DNA from 3 places in the Paenibacillus sp. Cedars genome. Region 1 is predicted to be linked to each of the others. Evidence: riboswitches for the same ligand, from Rfam matches in the RefSeq annotation. Region 1 holds a riboswitch; each other region holds the start of a gene.
What was found. Region 1 has a riboswitch for cobalamin ahead of B9D94_RS05420 (ABC transporter substrate-binding protein). Riboswitches for the same ligand answer to the same signal wherever they lie in the genome.
Positions count from the first base shown of each region.

Region 2: another riboswitch for cobalamin. It lies ahead of metE (5-methyltetrahydropteroyltriglutamate--homocysteine S-methyltransferase); the one in region 1 lies ahead of B9D94_RS05420 (ABC transporter substrate-binding protein).
Region 3: another riboswitch for cobalamin. It lies ahead of B9D94_RS25360 (ribonucleoside-diphosphate reductase subunit alpha); the one in region 1 lies ahead of B9D94_RS05420 (ABC transporter substrate-binding protein).

Region 1 is NZ_CP020866.1:798,114-806,130, reverse strand. It holds gene B9D94_RS05450 (L-cystine transporter) at 1-818, opposite strand, end outside; gene cobS (adenosylcobinamide-GDP ribazoletransferase) at 1,023-1,844, opposite strand; partial or broken gene cobU (bifunctional adenosylcobinamide kinase/adenosylcobinamide-phosphate guanylyltransferase) at 1,841-2,419, opposite strand; gene cobT (nicotinate-nucleotide--dimethylbenzimidazole phosphoribosyltransferase) at 2,416-3,486, opposite strand; gene B9D94_RS05430 (ABC transporter ATP-binding protein) at 3,554-4,339, opposite strand; gene B9D94_RS05425 (FecCD family ABC transporter permease) at 4,336-5,382, opposite strand; gene B9D94_RS05420 (ABC transporter substrate-binding protein) at 5,379-6,386, opposite strand; cobalamin riboswitch at 6,635-6,840, opposite strand; gene B9D94_RS05415 (histidine phosphatase family protein) at 6,993-7,769, opposite strand; gene cbiB (adenosylcobinamide-phosphate synthase CbiB) at 7,760-8,017, opposite strand, start outside.
Region 2 is NZ_CP020866.1:2,322,063-2,330,079, forward strand. It holds gene mglC (galactose/methyl galactoside ABC transporter permease MglC) at 1-153, shown strand, start outside; gene B9D94_RS12345 (Gfo/Idh/MocA family protein) at 223-1,296, shown strand; gene B9D94_RS12350 (sugar phosphate isomerase/epimerase family protein) at 1,300-2,145, shown strand; gene B9D94_RS12355 (response regulator transcription factor) at 2,290-2,982, shown strand; gene B9D94_RS12360 (sensor histidine kinase) at 2,979-4,124, shown strand; gene metE (5-methyltetrahydropteroyltriglutamate--homocysteine S-methyltransferase) at 4,186-6,483, opposite strand; cobalamin riboswitch at 6,629-6,833, opposite strand; gene B9D94_RS12370 (glycoside hydrolase family 88 protein) at 6,919-8,017, opposite strand, start outside.
Region 3 is NZ_CP020866.1:5,177,067-5,185,083, reverse strand. It holds gene B9D94_RS25375 (MFS transporter) at 427-1,266, shown strand; gene B9D94_RS25365 (ribonucleotide-diphosphate reductase subunit beta) at 1,956-2,987, opposite strand; gene B9D94_RS31170 (hypothetical protein) at 3,182-3,355, opposite strand; gene B9D94_RS25360 (ribonucleoside-diphosphate reductase subunit alpha) at 3,717-6,050, opposite strand; cobalamin riboswitch at 6,239-6,472, opposite strand; gene B9D94_RS25355 (MTH1187 family thiamine-binding protein) at 6,830-7,135, shown strand; tRNA gene B9D94_RS25350 (tRNA-Thr) at 7,234-7,305, shown strand; gene B9D94_RS25345 (N-acetylmuramoyl-L-alanine amidase) at 7,553-8,017, shown strand, end outside.

The DNA of each region.
Region 1 (8,017 bases):
ACAATCAAGGCCACATAAGAAGCCAGCACGAAATCGATCAGATTCATGATGACCTGCAGATCCGTTGTGGCAATCGTTTTGGCCATCAATGCAAGAATCCCGTAAGGCGTCAGACGAAGCACAAGGGTCACGATACGCATGACGACGCCATAGACTGCCGAGATCATATTGCGGAAGGTTTCCGCCTGCTCCTTGTTTTTCCTGTCCAAACCGAGAACCGCTATCCCGATGAATGCGGAGAAAATGACGACCGCAATCGTCGAGGTTCTTCGCGCTCCGGTCATGTCGGCAAACGGATTGCTCGGAATGAAATCAAGGATCTGCTGGGGCAGAGTCCGGCCCTCAACATCTCCGAGCCGCTCTTGCAGAAGTGCGCCTTGCTGCTCTTCGGCAGCACCGCCTTGAATATTCACGGCAGACAAATCAAATGCCAGAGCGGTTGTAATTCCAACTGCTGCAGCAACCGCCGTCGTTAGCAGGAGCACCGTAATGATGAGGCCGCTCATTTTGCCAACATTCCGGCCTCCCTTCAGCTTCATGATAGCCGATATGATCGATACCATGATAAGCGGAATAACCATCATTTGCAGCAGCCGAACATACCCGTATCCAATCAGATTAAACCAGTCGGTGGATTTCACCACCACATCGGAAGTCGAAGTGTAGATGAGCTGCAGTGCCACTCCGAACAACACACCCAAGCCAAGTCCTGCAAACACTCGTTTGGTAAACGAGTAATGCTTTTTCTGCATCCAGTACAAAATGCCGACCAGCAGAATCAGAACAAGGACATTGATGATAACCCAAAGCGTTTCCATCCTAATCATTCCTCCCATTCTTGTATAAGGATATGTTGTATCATCCTCATGTCATAAGTGCGCTAGTATGTATTCATTTCCATCTCACGGCCCACTCTAAACATAACATTACCCATTCCCGTAGATTTCCTATCGAAATCGTTGTTTTTCAGCTGATGTTGATTATGTTGATCGGATTACCACTGCTATGCCTCTTCTATCTTATCATGTAAGTTTCAAGAGCAGAACCACAAATATTAACACAACCGCTTCGATCAGTTCATTCAGCGCCCCGTAAGTATCTCCCGTCAGTCCGCCAAGTCTTTGGCTCATCCTTTCCGCCGTTACCGTTCCGATTGCCCATGAAATGAACGGTATGAAAAAGAATCCCCCGATGCCCAGCAGCCAATAATCAGCGGTATCTGCCATGACCCATTGGAGACCTATGATGACAACTGTTAACAACGCAGCCATGAAGCCCGCCAGCCTTCTTCTTCCAGCGGTCAGTCCGTGAAACAAAGCCGCAAGCCCCTCACTCCCCCGCGCCATCGGCCAGCGATACATGGCATGAACCATGAACCATCGGCTCCAGACCGGAGCAAGCACCAGCAGCCAAGCTTCCTGCTTCCAGGACCCCTCCGATAAATCCCATACGGACATAATCAAGGCAGCCTTCAGCAGGAGAAGCAGCATACACGCCATGACCCCCATCGCACCTACGCGGCTGTCCTTCATAATCTCCAGCATCCGTTCGCGTGACCGATGACTTAGCAGGGCGTCCGCACTATCCATCCAGCCGTCCAGATGAAGCCCGCCCGTCAGCGCTACCCATACGATCAGCAGGATGACAGCAGCAGGAAATGAAGGCAGCACAAAGCTCAAGCCGATTCCCAAACCGACCACAATCAGACCGATAACAGCGCCTACCCATGGATAAAAAACAACGCTCCGCTGCTGAACCTCTGGCGTAAAGGGAATCTCGCGCCGAATTGGAAGCCTCGATAAAAATTGAAAAGCGGCCGCAGCCGCCTGTATCATCTTGCTCATATGAGGTACTCCTTGCTCTTGATTTCCACCGGAATTCCCGCGGTCACCAGAAATACTTCGTCACAGACCCGGGCCAGCCTCTGATTCATAATCCCGGCCCAGTCGCGGTATATCCTGCCCAGCGGATATTCGGGCACAATGCCCGACCCCACTTCGTTTGTCACCAAAATGACCAGGCCCGGATAGACCTGAACCGCTCTTGCCAGCCTGCCGATCGAAAGGCCCAGACGCTCTTACATCACGGCTGTTCCTTCAGGCTCAGCCTGGAGCAGTACATTCGTAAGCCACAGCGTAAGGCAGTCCACCACTACGGCCGGAGCATCTGAAACCGTTTCGCCAAGCGTGTCCAGCAGCTCTGGCAAGGCAATTGGCTCCTCCACCGTCTGCCACCCATAAGCGGAATCATGCCGCCGGTCTTGATGGATGCGGATGCGTGCTTGCATCTCATCGTCATAAGCCTGCGCAGTCGCCACATACATTCCGGATTCAGCCCGCTTCATGCACAGCTTCTCCGCGAATGAACTCTTCCCGCTTCTTGCCCCTCCCGTGACCAGCACGCTTCCTTGTTGGCTCATACCGATCCCCCGCTGATTCCGGCGCTTTCAAACGTCGCCATCTCCTGCATGATCCTGCAAGCCGCTTCCACCAGATGCAGGCACAGCACGCCGCCGGTTCCTTCTCCAAGACGCATGTCCATTTGCAGCATCGGGTGAAGTCCCAGTTCTTCGAGCAGAAGAACATGCGCCTGCTCATGCGAAGCATGAGAGGCAATCATATAAGCGAGGGCTTCCGGACAAATCGATTTTGCAATCAAAGCCGCCGCACTGGAAATAAAACCGTCGATGATAACAGGGCATCCGTGTGCAGCTGCACCGAGGATCAGCCCCGTCAATCCGCCGATTTCATAACCCCCGACTTTGGAGAGCACATCCAGAGGATCATGCGCATGCGGTTGATTGACTTGTATAGCCTGCTCCACAACGTTAATCTTATGTATCAGCCGCTCATCGGTTACGCCAGTTCCTCGTCCCACAACCTCAGAGGGTTGTTTGCCTGACAGAACCGAGAAGATCGCGGCGCTTGGCGTTGTGTTCCCAATGCCCATCTCACCGGTCACGAACATCTGCGTCCCCTGGGAAGCCAGCTCTGCCGCTATCTCTGCTCCGGTTATGATGGCTTGCAGCGCTTCCTCTCTGGTCATGGCCGGTCCTTTAGCCATATTGGCGGTTCCTCTGCCAATGTTCCTGGAGAGGAGCTTCTCATGGTTCAGCTCTGTCCCGACACCGATGTCAACACAATGAACGTCGGCTCCCGCCTGGCGAGCCAGCACGTTAACAGCTGCGCCTCCATTCAGGAAGTTCATGACCATCTGAGGCGTCACCTCTGCCGGAAATGCGCTGATGCCTTCCTCACACACTCCATGGTCCCCGGCCATGACAACGACAGATTTTTTTGTAAACGACGGCTTGATGTTGCCTGTGATCCCGGCTAATTGAATTGCAAGCGACTCGAGCTTGCCAAGGCTCCCCGGAGGTTTCGTCAAGGTGTCCAAATAGGCTGCGGTCGCGGCCTGCACTTCGGCATTCAGAGGTTTGATGTTAGCCGTTATATCGTTCAAATGATCCGTCAAGGATTTACTCAATTCAAACTTCCTCCTTCTTTCTTGCACCTAAATCTTACATCGCCAGCAGAAGCCGGAGCAAGAGCTGTCAGGACCATGTGCTGTTCGCCGTTAACAGCACCTGTGGAGCTCCGTTCTCGGGATGGGTGACAATGGAGGGCTCTACCCTGAATATTTGGCGAATATATTCTGCTGTCAGCACTTCCTCCGGCTTCCCGACCCCTGCGACCTTTCCCTGATCCAGAACCAGCAGCTTATCGCAAAATTGAGCCGCCAGGTTCAGATCATGCAGTACGCTGATCACCGTAATGCCGGATGAGTTCCGCCATTCTGCCACCATATCCATGAATTGAAGCTGATAGCGAATATCCAGATAGGTTGTCGGTTCATCCAGCATCAGCAAGGACGGCTCCTGGACCATCACCTTGCCAAGGGCAACTCGTTGACGCTGACCCCCGCTTAACTCGGTAAGCCGACGTTCCTCGAAACCGCCAAGATCCAGCTTCCGAATAATGGCATCAATGAGCGGGGTCGCATCTTTATCTTCTCGACCAAGCCAATTCAGAAACGGGAAGCGTCCCATTTCCAGCACTTCCCGCACGGTAAAATCCGTCGGATCGAGACCTTCCTGCTGAAGGACGGCTACGATTTGTGCCAGCGCTTTTCTGTTATAACTCGAAAGCTCCCTGCCCCGGAGCGAGACGCTCCCTGCCGTAGGACTCTCCACACCGGATAACAGCTGCATCAGGGTGGATTTGCCGCTTCCATTCGGACCGATGATTCCCCACCATTCACCTTCCGTTATGTGCAGATCTACACCTGCAAGTATCGGCACCTGGCCATATGCCTTGCCAAGACCCTGGGCTCTAATCATGCTAACCCCTCCCTACGCCGTTTTTTGTTCCGGTACAGCAGGTACGCAAAGAAAGGAGCGCCTATGAATGCAGTGACCACCCCGAGCGGTATTTCCGTTGGAGCCAGCACGGATCGTGCAGCCGTATCGCACCAGACCATAAAAATCGCACCGCCCAGAGCCGACAAAGGGACAATGATACGGTAATCGGAGCCTGTGATAAGGCGTATCATATGCGGAACCACAAGCCCCACGAAGCCAATGACGCCGGAGACCGATACGGCAGCGGCGGCAAGGAGGGTAGCTACGATCAGTACGCTTGTCTTCAGGCGATCCACATTCAATCCCATATGAGCGGCCTGCCGTTCCCCAAGCGACAAAATATTAAGCGCTCGCGACCGGCTCCATAAATACGCGAATCCCACGATAAAATACGGGAAAAGGATGGCCGTATACGACCATCCGCGCATGCTCAGGCTCCCCATCGTCCAGTACAGGATTTGGTTTACCGTATCTTTGGACATCACCGTCAGAAACGAAACCACAGCGCCCAGAAACGACTGCATGACCACCCCGGACAGGATCAGTCCGTGAATCGGCAGCTTTCCTTGATCCCTTGCCAACAGCAGCACAACCCACAATGTGCCTGCTCCGGTCAGAAATGCTACAAGCGGCAGGGTGTAACCTCCAGCAAAGGAGTATTCCATCCCGAAAAAAATCAGGGATGCTGCGCCAAGCGCAGCACCCGAGGATACACCGAGCGTGAACGGATCCGCCAGCGGATTACGCAATACGCCCTGAAAGGCAGCCCCGGCTACCGCCAGGGAAGCTCCAACAAGCATCCCCAGCAAAATCCGCGGTAACCTCACCTTCATCAGAATTTGTTCGGATGAAGCTTCCCAGCTCGGGAGGATGGAATCGCCGATCCCCGGCAGCCGGTGCAGCAGCATCGCCCCAATCTCTCTCACAGGCAGGTGAACGGATCCGATTCCGAGACTGACAACCAAGGTTAGCAGCAATAGGATAACGCCGGCCGCACCGAATCCTGCAAGTTTTTTATTCATGGATTCATCAGTTCCGGGTAAACGGCCTTCGCCACTTCAATCAGTCCTTGCGTAACGCGGGGACCCGGACGGCTCAGCAGGTTGGCATCTACGGCAATGACCTGATCGTTCTTGATGGCTTCGATCTGATCCCAGCCTCCGCGCTCTTTAATGAGTTGATCCAGTGTTTTTTTGGTCGCTTCATCAACCACATCGTCCGTGTACAGAATGACATCCGGGTTCGCAGCGATAATCTTTTCTTCGCTGATTTCGAACCAGCCTTCCGTATCGCCAGCTGCATTAACACCGCCGGCTGCAGTGATGATCTCATCCATAAATTCGCCTTTGCCTACAGTCCATCCCGGGGAGAACTCGACGTACACCTTCTTCTTGTCTTCATCCTTCACGGATTTCACAGCTTCCGTAACGGATGCCAGTTCCTGCTTCATCTGATCTACGACCGCTTTGGCATCAGCTTGACGATCGGTAATTTGTCCGATCAGCTCAATGTTCTCCATCACGGCATCGATGGTTTTCGGATCATTGACAAACAGGGTTACGCCAAGCTCACGCAGTTTCTCGGCATTCTGTGCATTCATCGAAGCGGTAAACACCACATCGGCATCAGCTGCAATAATAGCCTCTTCATTCACTTGGAATCCGCCCAATTTGGGCTTGGATTTCGCGGCTTCCGGATAATCGTCATTATCCGATACGCCTACGATTTCCTCATCCAGACCCAGAGCAAACAGCTTTTCCGTCTCGGACGGAGTCAAGGATGCAATCTTAGCCGGCGCTTTATCAAACGTCATTTCAACCCCGGTTGAATCCTTAACCGTTAATGGATACGTGGTCTTAAGCTCCTCACTGGAGTCGGCTGGCGCTTCGTTGGTCTGTCCTTGCTCCTGTGCAGCTTGCGGCGTGGTTTCTTTCGGTGCCGCTTCTTCCCCGCCACAGCCGATCAAGGCCAGAGCCATCAGTATGGCTACCAGAAATACGGACCATGTTTTGTTTATTGCTTTCATCTCTTCAAATCCCCCTAAACATAATTGAGAACCTGGCGCTGTACGTCTAAATTCCTTCAACCGATCCCCTGAGCAGGAAGAAAAACGTCAATCGTCATACTCCAAAGAAGCAAAAATCCCTGATTCCTCGTAAATAAGGACTCAGGGATTACGTTTTAACGTAAGGACACCTGGATAACCGTTCACAGATAGCGCCTTAAACTGCCGTCCGCACGGGACTGCAAAACGTAATCCTCTCCTCGAAGGACCGTCATTCATTCGCTAAGGGCAGGTCTCCTGACTTACAGGCTGTAACGACTTCCCCGCCTTCCCAAGCGCTGACGCTCAGTGGCATGTGGAGAAGTCCCTGCTTCACAGTGGCGGGACCGTGCCGGACTTGCACCGGCTTCCCTATTAACCCGGCAGAAGACATGAATAACCTCTTCTGTCCGGGACCCTCGCAAACAATATGAATTTATTTATGATAGGCCAAGCATGGTTTCTCTGCACAAGATTATAGGCGATAAACCATCGCCTTACAACTGGAAGTTTCGCTCGTTTCAAGGGTTTAACGATATTGGTTTTTCCCGTTATCGTTCATTCCTCGCCAAAATCGTACGATTTCATTTATTCGTTTACCCGTACGCCTCGCCAGCGTGCTCCGTCCCAGGCCAGCTGCAGCTGGAGCACCTCGCCCGGCGATACCGACGTAGCCCAGAATTCTGTATCCGGGAGGGTTGCCGCTGCAATCTGCCGGATGACGCCCCCGTGGGTGACTACAAGCACGTCCATATCGAGCACCCCCGGCTGAGTCTCAGTATCGTGGCCCGCTGCTTCTGACTCTGACTCTGACTCTGACTCTGACTCTGACTCTGACTCTGACTCTGACTCTGACTCCAAGAGAATAGCGGGGCCTTCCTGCATCGACAATAACCCCTTCATATCCTGATACATTTCGGCCAGAAAAACCTCAATTCGGGAACAAAAAGATGGCCAACTCTCCCCGCTCGGCGGCGTAACCGTTCCCGGGTTGTCGATCCAGCGCCGATAAGCCGCATTTTCCTTCAAATCCTCGTAGGTTTTTCCTTCCCAATCGCCAAAATCAAACTCCCGCAGCTTCCTGTCATAACAGACACCGGGAATAACGCTGCCAAGCTCGACCTCATTTGTAATGCCGGGCATATGTAAATCCGACAGGATGCAGTTCAGTGTTTGTCTACAACGAAGGAGATCACTGCAATAGACCTTGGCAAAATGCCTGGAGCGAAACTCCTCCCGCAGCGGAAGCAGCTGTTCCAGCCCTTCCATCAGAGCCCCCTGATCCTCGTGACCCAGGTAACGGCGTTCCTCATTCCACTGCGTACGGCCATGACGAACAAGATGCAGGTTCAGTCTTACAGCCATAACGCACCTCCGGCTGCTGTAATCAGCCCCAGCACCGCTGTGCCGAGTACCGTGAACAGAATGGATACGCCCAGCAGAAGCCGGGTTGTCACCCGAATATGCTCTGCATGAAGCGCACGTTCGGGATCGCCCATGTAAGCCCGGAACGAGATCACGCCTTGATAGGAATTCTCACCTCCCAGGCGAATGCCCAAGGCACCGGCAACCGCGGATTCCGGGAAGCCGCTGTTCGGGCTTGGATGCTTCCG
Region 2 (8,017 bases), 1.5 Mb from region 1:
CCGGGCGTGATGGCTGGCGTGCTTATCTTCGGTGTCATCAATTACGGCTTGACCTTTATCGGTGTGAGTCCTTATTGGCAATTGATTATCAAAGGACTTATTATTGTAGCAGCGGTTGCCTTTGACATTCGAAAGTATATGGCAAAAAAATAAAGGAAAATGCAGCCGCTGGAGTATATCCCGCGGCTTTTTTAATAATCATCAACTACAGGAGGTGCTGTCATGATTACGGATCAGAAGCGACTGAATATCGGTGTGCTGGGCTGCGGTCCCATATCGCAGTACGGGCATTTTGAAGCTTGCAGAAGAGCGCGCAACGCAAGGCTGTACGCCATATGTGATGTGGCTGAGGATTTGCTCAGGAGGATGGCCGAAATCCATCAGCCTGCGCAGACCTTCAACGACTATGACAAGATGCTGGCCGATCCGGATGTAGACGCGGTCATCATTGGCATCGCAGACCAGTTTCATGTTGAAGCTGCACTTAAAGCCATCGAAGCAGGCAAGCATGTTTTGGTTGAGAAGCCTCTCGGTGTCACCGTAGAGGAGTGTGAGGAATTGCTGCGTAGAGCCGAGCATTCCGGGTCTGTGGTACAAGTCGGCAACATGAAACGATTTGATCCGGGAATCGCTTACGCCAAGCAGTTCATGGATCAAGAGATGGGTGAACTGCTGGCTGTGAAAGCATGGTATTGCGATTCCACCTACCGTTACACGGTCACGGAGAACGTGCAGCCGATGGTGCAGCTGAGTCCGAACGCATTGAGACCGGAAGGCAATCCGAAGCTCGATAAACTGCGATACTTCATGCTCACCCATGGCAGCCATCTGGTTGATACGGCGCGCTTTTTAGGAGGAGAGATGGTCAGTGTTACGGCTTGGAACACGCAGAAATTCGATGCATATAACTGGTTTGTCACGGTTCAGTATGCCTCGGGTGCTATCGGACATCTGGATTTAACGGTTGCCGTGCGGATGGACTGGCATGAAGGCTTTCAAATATACGGCGAACACGGAAGCATTCTCGGCAAAACCTACAATCCGTGGCTCTTTAAGTCAAGCGATGTTGAGGTGTTCTCGGCACGTGACGGCTGTTATCACAGACCGCTTGGCGAAGACGCGCATTTTTTCAAGCTTCAGGTTGAGGGCTTTGCAGATACGATTCTGGACCAAGCACCCATGAAGGGGGCCAATCTGGAGGATGGCGTTGCCGCCATGCGGGCGATGGCGGCGATTGCAAGATCTGTGGAGAGCAAGGAGACGGTGAGGCTGGCTGATGTAACGGGAGGTGTATGAGGCATGAGTCTTGGCATCTTCTCCAAGACGTTTCACCGACCGACATTGGATGGGAATTTGGATGCAGTCATGGCAAGTGGACTCGATATCATACAGTTCAATCTGTCATGCGCTGGTCTCCCGTCTCTGCCGGATGCAGTGGATATGGAGATGGCGGTCCATATAAGGGAAGCGTGTGAGAAGCGGCATCTTCATATGGCTGCAGTCTCCGGTACCTTTAACATGATTCACCCGGATCGGCAGAAACTGCGGAACGGTGTTCGCCGGTTTCGTCATTTGGCCGCGATGTGCCATGCCATGGGAACATCGGTCATCACCTTGTGCACAGGCACAAGGGACCCGGTCAATATGTGGAGAACGCATCCGGATAACGATACGCCGGAAGCATGGAATGATCTGCTCCTGACGGTGCGGGAGGTTGTGAATATCGCGGAGGAATTCCAGCTTGATCTCGCTATTGAACCTGAGCCGGCCAATGTGGTTAGCGGTGCCGTCAAAGGCAGGCAGCTGCTGGATACCATCGCTTCAGCCCGATTAAAGGTCGTGCTGGATGCGGCGAATTTGTTCAGGCCGGAGGAGGAGAAGCCTTTGGCCGATGTTCTGGAACAAGCATTGTCGCTGCTCGGCGAACAGGTCATTATCGCGCACGCGAAGGATTATTCGACCGCTGACGGGCTGAAATATGTGGCTGCCGGAACCGGTGAGCTGGACTACGGAGCTTACTTGAGGCTGCTGCAAGATTATCATTTCAAGGGACCGCTTATTCTTCATGGATTGTCAGAGAATGAGGTGCCGAAGAGTGCTCACTACCTGAGGACCCGAATGGCTGCAGTTCAAAGAAACGGATGAGGGGATTGTTACAGTAGCCAGGCCCATGGTATTCATGGGCTTTTTTGGCGTGTCCTCACTAGATCTTCACAAGTTTCAGTTATCATGAATTTTTATGTTAAAGTGGACGTGTACTGAGAAAGCACTCGATAAGGAGAAACAACCATGAAGACCATATTAGTCGTGGACGATGAGCCGAATATTAGAGAAGTTCTTGCTTCTTATCTGCTTAAAGAACATTATCTGACACTGGAAGCGGCAAACGGTGCCGAAGCATTGGGATACATGCGTGAGCAGGCTGTGGATCTTGTTATATTGGATTTGATGCTGCCGGATATGGAGGGTGAGCGGGTATGCCAGGAAATTCGAACGTTCAGCTCAGTGCCGATTATGATGTTGACGGCAAAAGTGGCCCAAAGCAGCAGGATTGGCGGGTTTGCGGCCGGTGCGGATGACTATATTGTAAAACCTTTTGACCCCCGCGAGGTGATGGCAAGAATCAAAGCCGTCTTAAGACGGGGGGATGACAGCAAGCTGCTTGCAGATGTAATTGTATATCACCAGGGGCGGCTTGTGATCAATTCATTGAAGCACGAGGTAACCTGTGATGGACAGGTCATAAATTTGACGCCCAGCGAATATAAACTGCTGCTCTTGCTGGCCAAGTATCCACAGCGAAATTTCTCGCGCGAAGAGCTGGTCGATCGGGTATTAGGCTGCGATTTTATTGGGGATATCCGCATTATTGATCAGCATATCAAGAATTTGCGGCAGAAGATTGAGCCCGATTCAAGACAGCCCCAATATATCATCACCGTCTACGGATTCGGCTACCGCTTTGGAGGTGAGGTGTCTTGAAGCAGCGCCTGGATCTAAGGCTTGCCGCCATTATCATCAGCATCACCGCAGGGATTCTGATCGTGTTTACCGTCACCAATATTGTGACCAACCATTATCATATAGCCATGTACCAGCAGCAGTCGAATGGGCATCACGGAATGGACGAGCTGAACGAACATCTGGAGCAGGCGCAGATGCAATCCATTATTTTGACATGCTTGCTGTCGATAGCGGTGGCCTCCATCATAGGTATTTATGTGGCTAGAAGGATATCGGCTCCCCTAATCCAGATGAAGCAAGCAGCTGAGATGATGACGCAAGGGAAATTGGATATCAGGGTGGATACCCGAGGAGATGATGAAATCGCGGGACTCGGTTCTTCGCTGAATGAGCTGGCTGTACAGCTGCAGAAGCAGGAGCAGCTTCGGAGAAACATGACGCAGGATATTGCCCATGAGCTGCGAACGCCGTTAACTACCTTGAAGAGTCATACACGTGCGCTGGAGGACGGCATATGGGAGCCGACAGCCGATCGCTTTCGAACCTGCCTGGAAGAGATTGACCGATTGATTGATCTGGTTACTGAGCTTGAAGATCTGCATGATATGGAATCACCCGAGTTTCAGTTATCCCGATCGGAACAGGATCTGGCCAAGATTATAGAGAGAGCTGTGACCGTGGTAAGGGCCGCGTACAATGAAAAACAAGTGGATCTGCGATACGTGCATCAACCCGGCGATTCGCCGATAATCGCTAAAGTAGATACGGACCGGATGCTCCAAATCTTAATCAACGTGCTCAGTAACGCACTGCACCACACACCGGCAAGCGGGAGGGTCCAGGCTGATCTCGTGGACGAAGGGAATACGGTTCAGATTCGTATTGAGGATTCAGGCCAAGGCATTCCAGCTTCCGATCTGCCGTATATATTCGAAAGGCTGTATCGGGGAGATAAATCAAGGAACCGGTTAAACGGTGGAAGCGGAATGGGACTTGCCATCGTCAAGCAGCTTGTTGCAGCTCACGGCGGAGATGTATGGGCTGAAAGCGGGAAAGAGCAAGCAGGTGGAAGCTGCTTCTATATTCGGATACCCAAGGAAATTCCCGTCGATTCCAGAAGACAACAACAGGAAGTACAGAGGCAGGAGTCATCTATATAAAAAAAACAGCAAGCGCTCTGCTTTAAGCAAGAGCGCTTGCCTGTTTTCTTACTTCAACCCTTTAAGATTGATTAACGGACAATACCTCTCGATATTGGGAAGCTGCTGCAACCATGTTGCGCAGGGCAGCTACGGTTTCATCGCGCCCGCGCGTCTTCAATCCGCAGTCGGGGTTGATCCAGAACAGTTCGGGATCCAGTACGGACAACGCACGCTTAATCATCTGGGTCATCTCATCGACTTCCGGAACGCGCGGGCTGTGAATATCGTAAACGCCAAGGCCGATGCCATGATCATACGTATGCTCCTCGAAGCTCCCGATCAGCTCGCCGTGACTTCGTGAAGTCTCGATGGATATCACGTCGGCATCCAGGGCGCGAATGGAATCGATAATGTCATGGAATTCGCAATAGCACATATGGGTATGAATTTGGGTTGTATCCTTCACGGATGAGGTGGACAGACGGAATGCCTTCACCGACCAATCCAGATATGCCTGCCAATCTTCACGCTTAAGCGGCAATCCTTCACGAAGCGCCGGCTCGTCAACCTGGATCATCTCGATGCCTGCTTGCTCCAGTGCGTTAACCTCAAGTCGGAGAGCCAGGGCGATCTGATAAGCGACCAATTCTCTTGATATGTCGTCGCGAACGAAGGACCAGTTCAGGATCGTGATCGGTCCGGTTAACATCCCCTTGACGGGTTTCGAGGTCAGGCTCTGTGCATATACGGTTTCCTTCACGGTCATCGGGTTCACGAACTCAACGTCTCCATAGATGACGGGAGGTTTGACGCAGCGCGATCCGTAGGACTGAACCCAGCCGTTAGCTGTAAAGGAAAACCCATCCAATTTTTCTCCGAAAAATTCTACCATATCAGTCCGTTCAAACTCCCCGTGAACGAGAACATCCAGGCCGATGTCTTCTTGAATCTCAATCCAGGCGCGAGTTTGCTCGGCGAGGAAGGTTTCATACTGCTCGGCAGACCATTCGCCACTTCTCCAGTTCTTCCGGGCCTGCCGAACTTCGGTCGACTGAGGGAAACTTCCGATGGTTGTGGTAGGGAGGAGCGGGAGATTCCATTTCTTCTGCTGGGCTTTGCGCCGCTCTTCAAACGACAGCGCTCGAGTCGGATTCAATCCGACAACCTTGGACGTTTCTTTCTGTACCTGTTCGTTATTCCGCAGCGATGATTGATTCATGGCGGCTACGGCCTGGTTATGCTCTTTCAGCTGCTCGGAAACGGACTCAATCCCATTATTGAGCGCGCTAGTGAGCAGCGTCAATTCGTCCAGCTTCTCATTGGCAAAAGATAACGCCTGGCGAAGTACGGGGTCCAGCTTATCCTCATAAGCTGTGGATACGGGAACATGGAGCAGGCTGCAGCTCGGCTGTATCACATATTGAGAAGGCTTCACCTTTTGGGAGAGGGTGTCCAGCAATTCCAGCTTGGCATCGAGATCTGAACGCCAGATGTTACGCCCGTTGATAAGACCAACCCCCAGTACCTTATCCTCAGGAAATCCGTGCTTGAGCAGCTGTTCGGTATTACCATCCAGGCCGTGTACGAAATCAAGCCCGATGCCTTGCACAGGCAAGGAGATGATCTCTACATAATGGCTGACCGAATCGAAGTAGGTTTGGAGCATGATCCGGATCGCCGGAGCCGCTGCATGAAGTTTTTTGTATACGGATGATACAAGCGCCAATTCATCTTTGGTTAATGAAGTAACCAGAATCGGTTCGTCGAACTGCACCCACTGAACACCTTCCTGCTCCAGCTCCTTCAGGATTACCGCATACAAATCCGTGAACTGGTCCAGCAAGGACTCGAATTGATCCGGGGTGTAGCCTTTAGACAGCTTAAGGAAGGTATAGGGACCGACAAGAACAGGTTTACCTTCGATACCTAGCGAGGATTTGGCTTCACGGTAAGCTTCTAGCGGCTTGTTGACCGTAAGATGTGGTTTGGCATCCTGAAGTTCCGGTACAATGTAGTGATAGTTCGTGTTAAACCATTTGGTCATCTCGCACGCGGCAGCACCTTGACTGCCGCGAGCCATGGCAAAATAGACACTCAGCGGTACAGGACCACCATCGTACTTGAAACGCTGTGGCACCAAGCCAAACATCACCGACATGTCGAGCATATGGTCGTACATTGTAAAATCATGAACCGGAATAAGGTCGATGCCTTTCTCCTGTTGAATGCGTAAACGGTCCAACCGAATGTCGTCCAACTTGGATAGAAGTTCGTGTTCCTCAAGCTTGCCGCTCCAGAAGGATTCCAATGCTTTTTTCCATTCGCGATTTGCTCCGATTCTCGGATAGCCGAGATTGCTGCTTTGAACATTTGCCAACAATATCTTCGCCTCCACCAACATATTTAAATGACTGAATAAAAAAAGACGCCTTTACCCCGATCAAAATATCAAGGGTAAAGACGCCTCCGTTGTGTACATACGGATGCTGCGATCTTTAACACCTCCCTATCTCCCGTAGGTAAGCAGTGTTGTCAGAATAGGCAGGTCTCCTGGCTCCAGAATCAAGGTCTGCCATGGCCTTCCCGATCAAAAGCTGATCAGTGGCATCATCCGATGGCAAACTCCTCTGTTACAGTGGCGGGACCGCGTTGGTGTTGCACCAAACTTCCCTTTTAAGCTGAAATTGAAGAGGCTTCAACATCAGCACCTATTCCCATTAATTAAATTTGATTGCTGAGTATCAAGGTACAATAAATTCCATAATTATGCAACCTATTTAAATGGAGGTTGTCTTACGCAAAAAAAACCGGATCAGAAGATCCGGTTTTTCCACCCCATTAACTTGGCAGCGGCCTCAACATAATAGTAATCGCCATAGATCAGGGAGACGTTGATATTTTGGTCACCAGGCCGATGGCCTGTTGCCTCTTTCAGTATGCCTTCATAATTCGGATCATCCCATTCAGCGTAACGAGTCGTCAAGGAGTCGATGATGCGCAAGGCACTTCTGCGGTACACCGCGCTTTCGGTTTGCGGTACCTGATCTGCGAGCTCAAGCAAACCCGAAGCAGCGCAGGATGCCGCTGACGTATCTCGGGGTTCTGCCGCAATGAAGAGAGATTCAGCTGATTGATGGGTTGCTGCTGTTGCGGGTGTTTCCAGCTTCTCGGGTTCCGCACGAAAATCCCAGAGCGGTATGGAATCCTCCTCAAGGGACGCGACAAAGAAATGCGCCACGCGTTTCGCGGCGTCCAGATATCGTATATCACCGGTATACCGGTACGTGTTGGCCATGCCATGCAAGGCCCAGGCAGCGCCCCGGCTCCAGGCGGATTCGGGTCCCAGTCCTTGTCCTCCGAGCGCTTCCATGAATTCCCCGGTGAACGGATCAAACCGACAAATGTGCCGAACGGAGCCGTCCGGTCTTATAAAATGCTCCACTACCGTATTGGCCTGCTCTCTGGCAATATGCGCATATCTCGGATCACCTGTCTCCTCGGAGGCCCAGAACAGGAGGGAGAGGTTCATGGTGGAGTCAATGATGGACCAGCCTTCATTCCCGTGATTCCAGGAGGTAGGTTTCACCTGATTCCAGGCACGAATAAACCGTCCCGCGGGATTGTATCTTCCAGCCAGCAGGGTAGCGGCCAGCACCCCTCTGCGCCTGGCATCCTGATCTCCGGTCAGCTTATGTTTGATTACGGCCGTCGGCAGAAACTGAAAGCCTACATCATGATGAAAGTTGCTCTCTGCAATAATGGCCTGCTCAAGTCTCATGTCCCATTCCCAAGCCCATTCCTTATACTGCGGCTGCTTGGTCATATCATACATAATCCACAGCATTCCCGGCCAAAAACCGGAGGTCCACCAATCGATCCGGGTGGAATCATAGATCCCGTTCCTGGTTGCA
Region 3 (8,017 bases), 2.0 Mb from region 1:
TTGTGTTTGTTGAAGGAGTTTTTTTGATTTTTTCAATTTTAATATCATTGGATCAAGGATTCAGGCAGACGTAATGTATTTATATTTTTTTTAATATTATTCCAATATTTAAGTTAAGAATTTTATAAGACCTATCAACAGAGAATAATTTCTCAATATACATTTTCTTAATATATTGTTAAAATTTCCACATAAAATGAAGGAGGAGAAATGATAATTTGTGAGAGTTAATGACTTTAGAATGCCTTAAGATACTTAATAAAATAGATTGGCAAGAATTCGAATCCTACTTAAAGAGAGGGGATGGGGATTAAATTGAAAAAAACGAACCAGATTTCATTAATTTGGAGGAAATATCCCAGTTACAAATATTTAACGTATACGAACATTCTAACAGGTTTAACCTCATGGGGTTCCTTCATAGCGATGCTTGTATTACTTAATCAAATTACAGACAATGGAATTCAACTAGGGATGTTATGGGCTGTAAGTGGACTTGCGCCTTTAATGTTTAGTTTTTTAGTTGGTTTCTTAGTCGATCGATTTAATCCGAAGAAGGTGATTGTTTTTTCAGAAGTATTTCGGGGAATTTTATTTCTAGGATATATCGTTGTTCCGTTACTAGGTGGTATGTATGCTTGGATTTTATTCTGTTTATTAAGGTTCTTAGGTGGACTTCTAAACTCTTTAGCAACTATTGCACGTCAAACGATCATACCTGATTTAATTGAAGAGGATGATTTAATTGTAGCTAACTCCTTTAATTTCACAATAACAAGTTCTATTAGATTACTAGGCGCTGCAGCTGGTGGAACCTTAATTTCCTTCTTAGATCTGGATATTGCTTGGATGGTTACCTCGCTTTCATTTTTTGTTTCAGCAATTATAATTAGTAGAATTACCATGAAAAACAATAGGAAAATGGTAAGTTCCAAGAACATCAAAAAGGAGTTTGTTGTAGGAATACAAGTAATAAAAGAACAAAAATTTGTAAAACTTGTCCTACTTGCAGCTCTATCAGGGGGAATAATCATTGGATCATTTAATTTGATGTTAGAGCAATTTGTATCCAATGTCTATGAAACAAAGCATTATGGTATCAGTTTACTCTATATATCTGAAGGTATTATCTCAGTATTGGTAGGCTACTGGTTAGCTAATAACAAGTTCTTGTTTAAGAACCCAGTATGGTTATGTATATATATTGATGGGGCTGACCTGGACGCTCTTTGGTTTTACAGAGCACCTCTATCAAGGTGCGATTAGTTTAATGTTATTCGCTTTTGTAGGTGCATTTATCGTACCTTTTGAACGACAAATAATGCAAACTGACGTGCCTGCTCATTTACGAGGAAGATTGTTTGGCCTTTGGAACACTTGTAGTTTAGCTTCTATACAAGTGGGGGCGTTTCTAACTGGAGTCTTTATATACTATTTTGGAATTCGCTCTGTACCTATACTGACCAGTGTGTTAGAAGTTGGCCTAGGAATATTCTTTATATTCTATGTGAAAAAACACATTGTTGTCGGAACAGCAAAACAGATTAATACAACCCATTAGAATATAAAGTTTTCTAATGGAATTTAGAAAATATCCATAAATTGAATATTATTTGAGTGAGCGAATTTCTTTATTAAGCGAGAAAGCGATTCCCCCCTTAGAAAATCACATCATACTTTCGGAGACAATGACTCCGAGGTTTGTTCGTTTTTTGGGGACCTGCCTAATGGTCTCGTGGTGAGATGTTGTTGAGGTAGCTCAGTTTAACCGACCGATAGAAGACCGGCCCCCTGTAGGCAGAGACTCAATATCAGTACACAATGGCTTCATCGTCCCTACGTCAATCTTCCAGCATTCCCAAAGGGAAAAAGCGCTCCTAGTGCTATATTAGCCTAGAAGCGCTTTTAAGAATATTGCAAAGCTTGCGGGTGTCCCAAGGACTTTGAAGACTCTGTTATAGATCGTCAAAACCGTTGTCGTCGCCAACCTTGCCGTAGTTACGGGATTTGGCTTCGAAGAAATCGGTTTTGGTTGCGTTCAGAGCTTCATCCGAGAAAGGCTTGATCCATGGCATGCAGTTGACGTCTACGCCTTGGTAAGCTTTTTCCAGACCCATCATCGTAATACGACGGTTTGCGATGTACTTGATGTAGTCGCCCAACTCGTTCAGATCGATGCCGCGTACATTGCTGAGCGTGTAGTGTGCCCAGTTGGTCTCGAGCTCAACAGCACGGTCGATGGTGCGGTACAGGTAGTCGATGTTCTCTTGGGAGTTCAGCTCTGGGAAATCCTTGAGCAGCTGTTTGAATACTTCGGCGAAGAAGTAGCAGTGCTGGTTCTCGTCACGCTGAATGTAAGAGATCATCTGGCTGGTTGCCATCATCTTCTGGTCGCGAGCCAGGTTGTAGAAGAAGGCAAACGTGCTATAGAAGAAGATACCTTCCAGGATCAGGTCGGCCACCATCGCTTCAAAGAAGGTTTGCGGCGACGGATTATCGCGGAAGTTCTGATAAATATCTGAAATGAACTGATTGCGCTCCAGCAGAACCGGATCATGCTTCCAGTATTCGAAGATTTCCTTCTGCTCTTGATCCGAAACGATGGAAGAGAGCACGTAGGAATAGGATTGATTGTGAACGACCTCTTGCTGACCGATGATGGCCGAGATGGCTTCGAGTGACGAGTCGGTAAAATAACGCTTCACATCGCTGACAAACATCGTCTGCATGGAATCCAGCACAGCCAGCAGGGAGATGTTGATTTTGAAGGTGCGCTGTTCCTCTGAGTCCAGTGTAGGGAACTGCTGCGCATCCTTGGACATCGGGATTTCGTCCGCGATCCAGTGGTTCAGCAGCAGCACCTTGTACAATTTATACATATGAGGCATCCGAATGTCGTTCCAGTTCAAGATCCCGGAGCACTCACCTTCAATTACACGGGTGGAGCGGTTGGGTGCTTCGGTGTTAAATATCTTTTGCATTTGCATGCCAATTCTCTCTCCTTGCATATCTATAGTAGGGCGGGTTGAAGGGACGGGTATCCACTCTCCAGCCGCTGTTGTCCGCCCTTTGCTTGAATGTATTTAATGGTATCAAAGGGCTCCCAAAGGCGGACGTAAACTCTTCCGCTTGGATACCCTTACCCTTGTAGTCTTGTATTAGAAAGTATATTCAATCCCGCTTACAGCCGTTCGATGCTTGTAGCACCCGCATGAGAAGCGACTCCCAAAGGGAGAGCGATCCCAGCAGGATGTAACTCAACAAACGCACGAAGCAGCTCTTCCTCCCTGCACCGCACGAGAAGCGACTCCCAAAGGGAGAGCGATCCCAGCAGGAAGTAACTCAATAAACGCACGAAGCAGCTCTTATGCCATGCACAACATGAGAAGCGACTCCCAAGGGAGAGCGGTCCACGCAGGAAGTAACTCAATAAACGCACGAAGCAGCTCTTATTCCATGCACAACATGAGAAGCGACTCCCAAAGGGAGAGCGGTCCACGCAGGAAGTAACTCAATAAACGCACGAGTAACGCCATAGTCCCCGCACTACATTCCAGCGTTCCCGAAGGGAGAAAGCGCTCCTAGCCACCAAAAGTAACATAGAAGCGCCTAATTCATTCCCTGCACACCTTGCGGGTGTCCAGAGGGCAGAGCCCTTGGGGCCCTCCCTTGGAAGGGAGGGTTTGGGCGGGTTCGAAATAGTTTACATTAAACTCTTAGCTTGCGCACGACTCACACTCTTCAATCGTCAACGCACGGCTGCGCACATAATACGTGGACTTGATGCCGGCTTTCCATGCATGCAGGTGCAGCTCCAGGAATTCCGAAGCCCGGATATCAGGGCGAACATACAGGTTAAAGCTTTGCGCCTGGTCAACGTGACGTTGACGCGCAGCCGCCATTTTGATGGACCAATGCTGGTCGATCAGGAAAGCGGTCTTGTAGTACCAGATTGTTTTTTCAGACAGATCCGGAGCCGGGTTAGCCACTTTGTAGGTGGTTTTTTCTTCATAAGACAGAAGTTCGTACAATGGATCGATGCTCGCTGTGGAACCGGCGATAATCGATGTGGAGCCGTTCGGTGCGATGGCAAACAGCCATGCGTTACGGACACCATTGGCTTGTACTTCCTGTTGCAGCTCACGCCACTGTTCGGTGGTTACGAATTTGCCTTCATGCTCGCCGTCGGTGTAACCGCGGAACGTGAAGTACTCGCCGCTCTCCCAGTCGGAGCCTTTGAATTTCGGATAGTGGCCTTTTTCCTTGGCCAGCTCCATGCTGGATTTCACGAGCAGGTAATTGATGTGTTCATACAGGTTGTCATTATAGGCAACGGCTTCGTCGGACTCCCAGCGGATACCTTCCAGCGCCAGCAAGTGATGCAGGCCGAAGGTTCCAAGACCGACCGCACGGTATTGGCTGTTGGTATATTGGGCTTGCAGAACTTCAATATTGTTGATGTCGATAACGTTATCCAGCATACGAACCTGGATAGGAACGAGACGCTCCAGCACACCGGCCGGTACAGCGCGAGCCAAGTGGATGGAATTCAGGTTGCAGACAACGAAATCGCCAGGGATTTTGGAAATAACGATCCGGGTTTGACCATCCGTTGTTACCAACTCTTCTTGCTCGACAACGGTTGGAGATTGGTTCTGCATGATCTCGGTGCACAGGTTGGATGAGTAAATCATGCCATGTGCAGAGTTCGGGTTCGCACGGTTTACCGTGTCGCGGTAGAACATGTACGGTGTACCCGTTTCAAGCTGGGATTTCATCACGCGTTTCATAATGTCGATCGCTTGTACCGTAATACGCGGCAACTGCGGGTTCGCCACGGCTTGTGCATATTTTTGACGGAACTCGCCATCGCCTTGAGCTTGATCATAGAAGTCTTCCAGGCCAAGCGGACGGCCGTTCTCGTCTTTCCAGCCCATGATCTTCTTCACTTCATGAGGACAGAACAGGCTCCACTCCTCACGGGCCTCTACAGCCTCCATAAACAGGTCAGGTAGACAGATGCCATGGAACACGTCATGGGCTCTCATACGCTCGTCACCGTTGTTCAGCTTCAGATCCAGGAAGGACAGAATATCTTTGTGGAACACATCCAGATAAACCGCGATGGCTCCTTTACGAGTTCCCAATTGGTCAACGCTTACGGCAGTGTTGTTCAATTGGCGAATCCAAGGGATAACGCCGGAGCTGGTGTTCTTGTGACCGCGGATATCCGAGCCGCGTGCACGGACTTTACCGAGGTACACGCCAATGCCGCCACCCATTTTGCTGAGACGGGCAATATCGGTGTTGGAATCGAAGATGCCTTCCAGAGAGTCGTCAACGGTATCAATGAAGCAGCTGGAGAGCTGGCCTGCTACTTTTTTGCCTGCATTGGACATGGTCGGTGTGGCAGCTGTCATGTACAGGTTGCTCATCGCCCAGTAGGCTTCTTTTACAAGGTCAATACGTTTGTCGGCTGGCTCGTTGTGCATGAGGAACATTGCGATTACCATGTAGCGTTCTTGCGGAAGTTCCATGACACGACCGTCAAAGTCGGTTGCCAAATAACGCTCAGCCAGTGTCAAAAGACCAATGTAATCAAACAGCAGATCGCGGCTTGGATCGATGCATTCGCCGAGCTCTTCGATTTGCTCCTTGGTGTAGCTGGTCAGAAGATCCTCGCGATAGATGCCCTTCTGTACAAGCTCTGTGATGAGCGGGTAGAAGGCACCGTAAGGCTCTTCCGGGTAGGCTTTGTATCGGCGGTTGGTGGCCGCTTTTTTATATAAAGAGGTCAGAAACGAACGCGCAGCTGCAAACTTCCAATTCGGCTCTTCTTTTGTCACAAGCTCAAGCGCGGACATCGTGAAGGCGCTGCTGATTTCTTCGCCGGTGACTTGCTCACCGCGCAGTTTAGCATTTACGCCGCGAAGCAGGCGCTCTTTATCAAGCATGTCCAATCCTTTCAGATTGCGGTCGGCATAGACAGAGAGGCGTATTTCATCAAAGGCGAGCTGACGGTTGTTCGGTTTAACTACGAGCTGGGGCATGAATAATTCCTCGCTTTCTTAGGGGGAAATATGAAAAAGGACATCAAAAAAACATTTTCTAAAACCCGCAGGCTTGAAAATGTCCGTGCGCTGTGATTCGTGAATGACGTTTGACATAAGCCCTTGAAGGGGCATGATGTTATGTACAGACGCAAGTTTAACGAACACTTACCTAATGTCCCGTAGGTTGGTGTTGGCTGCGTACAGGCAGGTCTCCTGACTCGGACTTTGACAAATCGGAGCCTTCCCCAAGACCTTGATGAGGTCCTCCAGAAGAATATTCCATGATTTGGTTCGGCCTAGATAGGATAAATAGCCGAGAGCCCTTACAGTGGCGGGACCGTGATGGATTTACACCATGCTTCCCTATTAAGCCGGACCGCCTTATAGGTTGTTCCGGCACCTATACACACTATATTTGGTTGTTGTTTATCTAATTTAACCCAATATATTGTGTTTGTAAACCATATTCTTAAAATTGAACGCAAAAAGAATTATAGCAAACGAGCGGTCATTGTGCCAGCTAAGAAACTGTCAAAAGGCCATAACATTTCCTGGATTGTGACCGAATGCGACCTTTTCTGCACAGATACCACGTATATTATCGTTTTGACAAAATACGATAGTTGCGTACTGGATCTGTGGTGGAAGGAGCAGACTATTTTTTATTGTGAATAGCGAGTCAAGGGCTTTGATATGAGTGATCAGAATTGATATGATATCTGTGTCTGGAGATTGAAGAGTTCTTTATATGAGATGTTGCGAGGGAGGTTTTGGTATTGGCTATAGCGGAAGTGACGGTGATTCCGATTGGAACAGCAACAACGAGCTTAAGCTCTTATGTGGCCGAGATGCAGCGTATATTGAAACAACAGGACGGGATTACATATGAGCTGACTTCGATGAGCACCATCATAGAGGGCGAGCTGAATATGATCTGGCGAGCGATTGAAGCTCTGCATGAGGCGCCATTTCTATCCGGAGCCCAGCGCGTATCGACTTCGGTCAAGATTGACGACCGCAGGGATCAAGTCTCCTCCAGCAAGCAAAAGATTCAATCGGTGCAGGAAAAATTAGGCGGATAATCTTGCTTATTGCAAGGGCTAGGCTGGGACTTGTATTTTGCTGCTAAAGTATTATAATAATTTTGCTGTTCGTGGAGGCTTGTTTTCGAACCACATATGCTGGTGTAGCTCAGGGGTAGAGCAACGCACTCGTAATGCGTAGGTCGGGGGTTCAATTCCCTTCACCAGCATGTTCATTGCAAGGAGATCATATCCTGATTTCTGGCTGGAATGATATAAAAATGGCGCCGCAAGGCGTGTTTTTTGTGCCCCTGGGTGATCCGGGGGCTATTCCTGTTAAGGAGAGAGCGCCCTATCATTCGGCATTTTATATCATATATTACATAGTAAGCGATTCATATTATTCGAGTTTGTTCGTGGCCTTCGCTGTCGAAAAGATGAAACGGGCTGCGGCTCGGAAAGATGAGGTGAAGGGAGATGAAGAAGGTATTTATTGATCCAGGCCACGGTGGAAAAGATACCGGAGCGGCTGCTCATGGTCTGTTGGAAAAGGACATCGTGCTAGCGGTGTCCCTGAGCGTGAAAAACCGGCTGGAGGCCGAGTACAATGGCGTGCAGGTGCTGCTCTCCAGATCTGCGGATGTTTTTCCTACGCTAATGGAGCGGACCGAGGCGGCCAACAAGGCTGGGGCAGATATCCTGGTTTCCGTCCACTGTAATGCAGGAGGAGGAGCCGGTGGCTTCGAATCCTATAAGTACACGCATACGTCGGCTGCAACAGCCTCTTTGCAAAATGTGCTTCATACCGAGATTATGACGGCCTTAAAGCCTTTTAACGTAATCGACAGGGGGCAGAAGGCAAAGAACCTGCACATGGTCCGTGAATCGAACATGCCTGCGGTACTGACAGAAAATTTGTTTGTTGATGTTGCCGCGGATGCA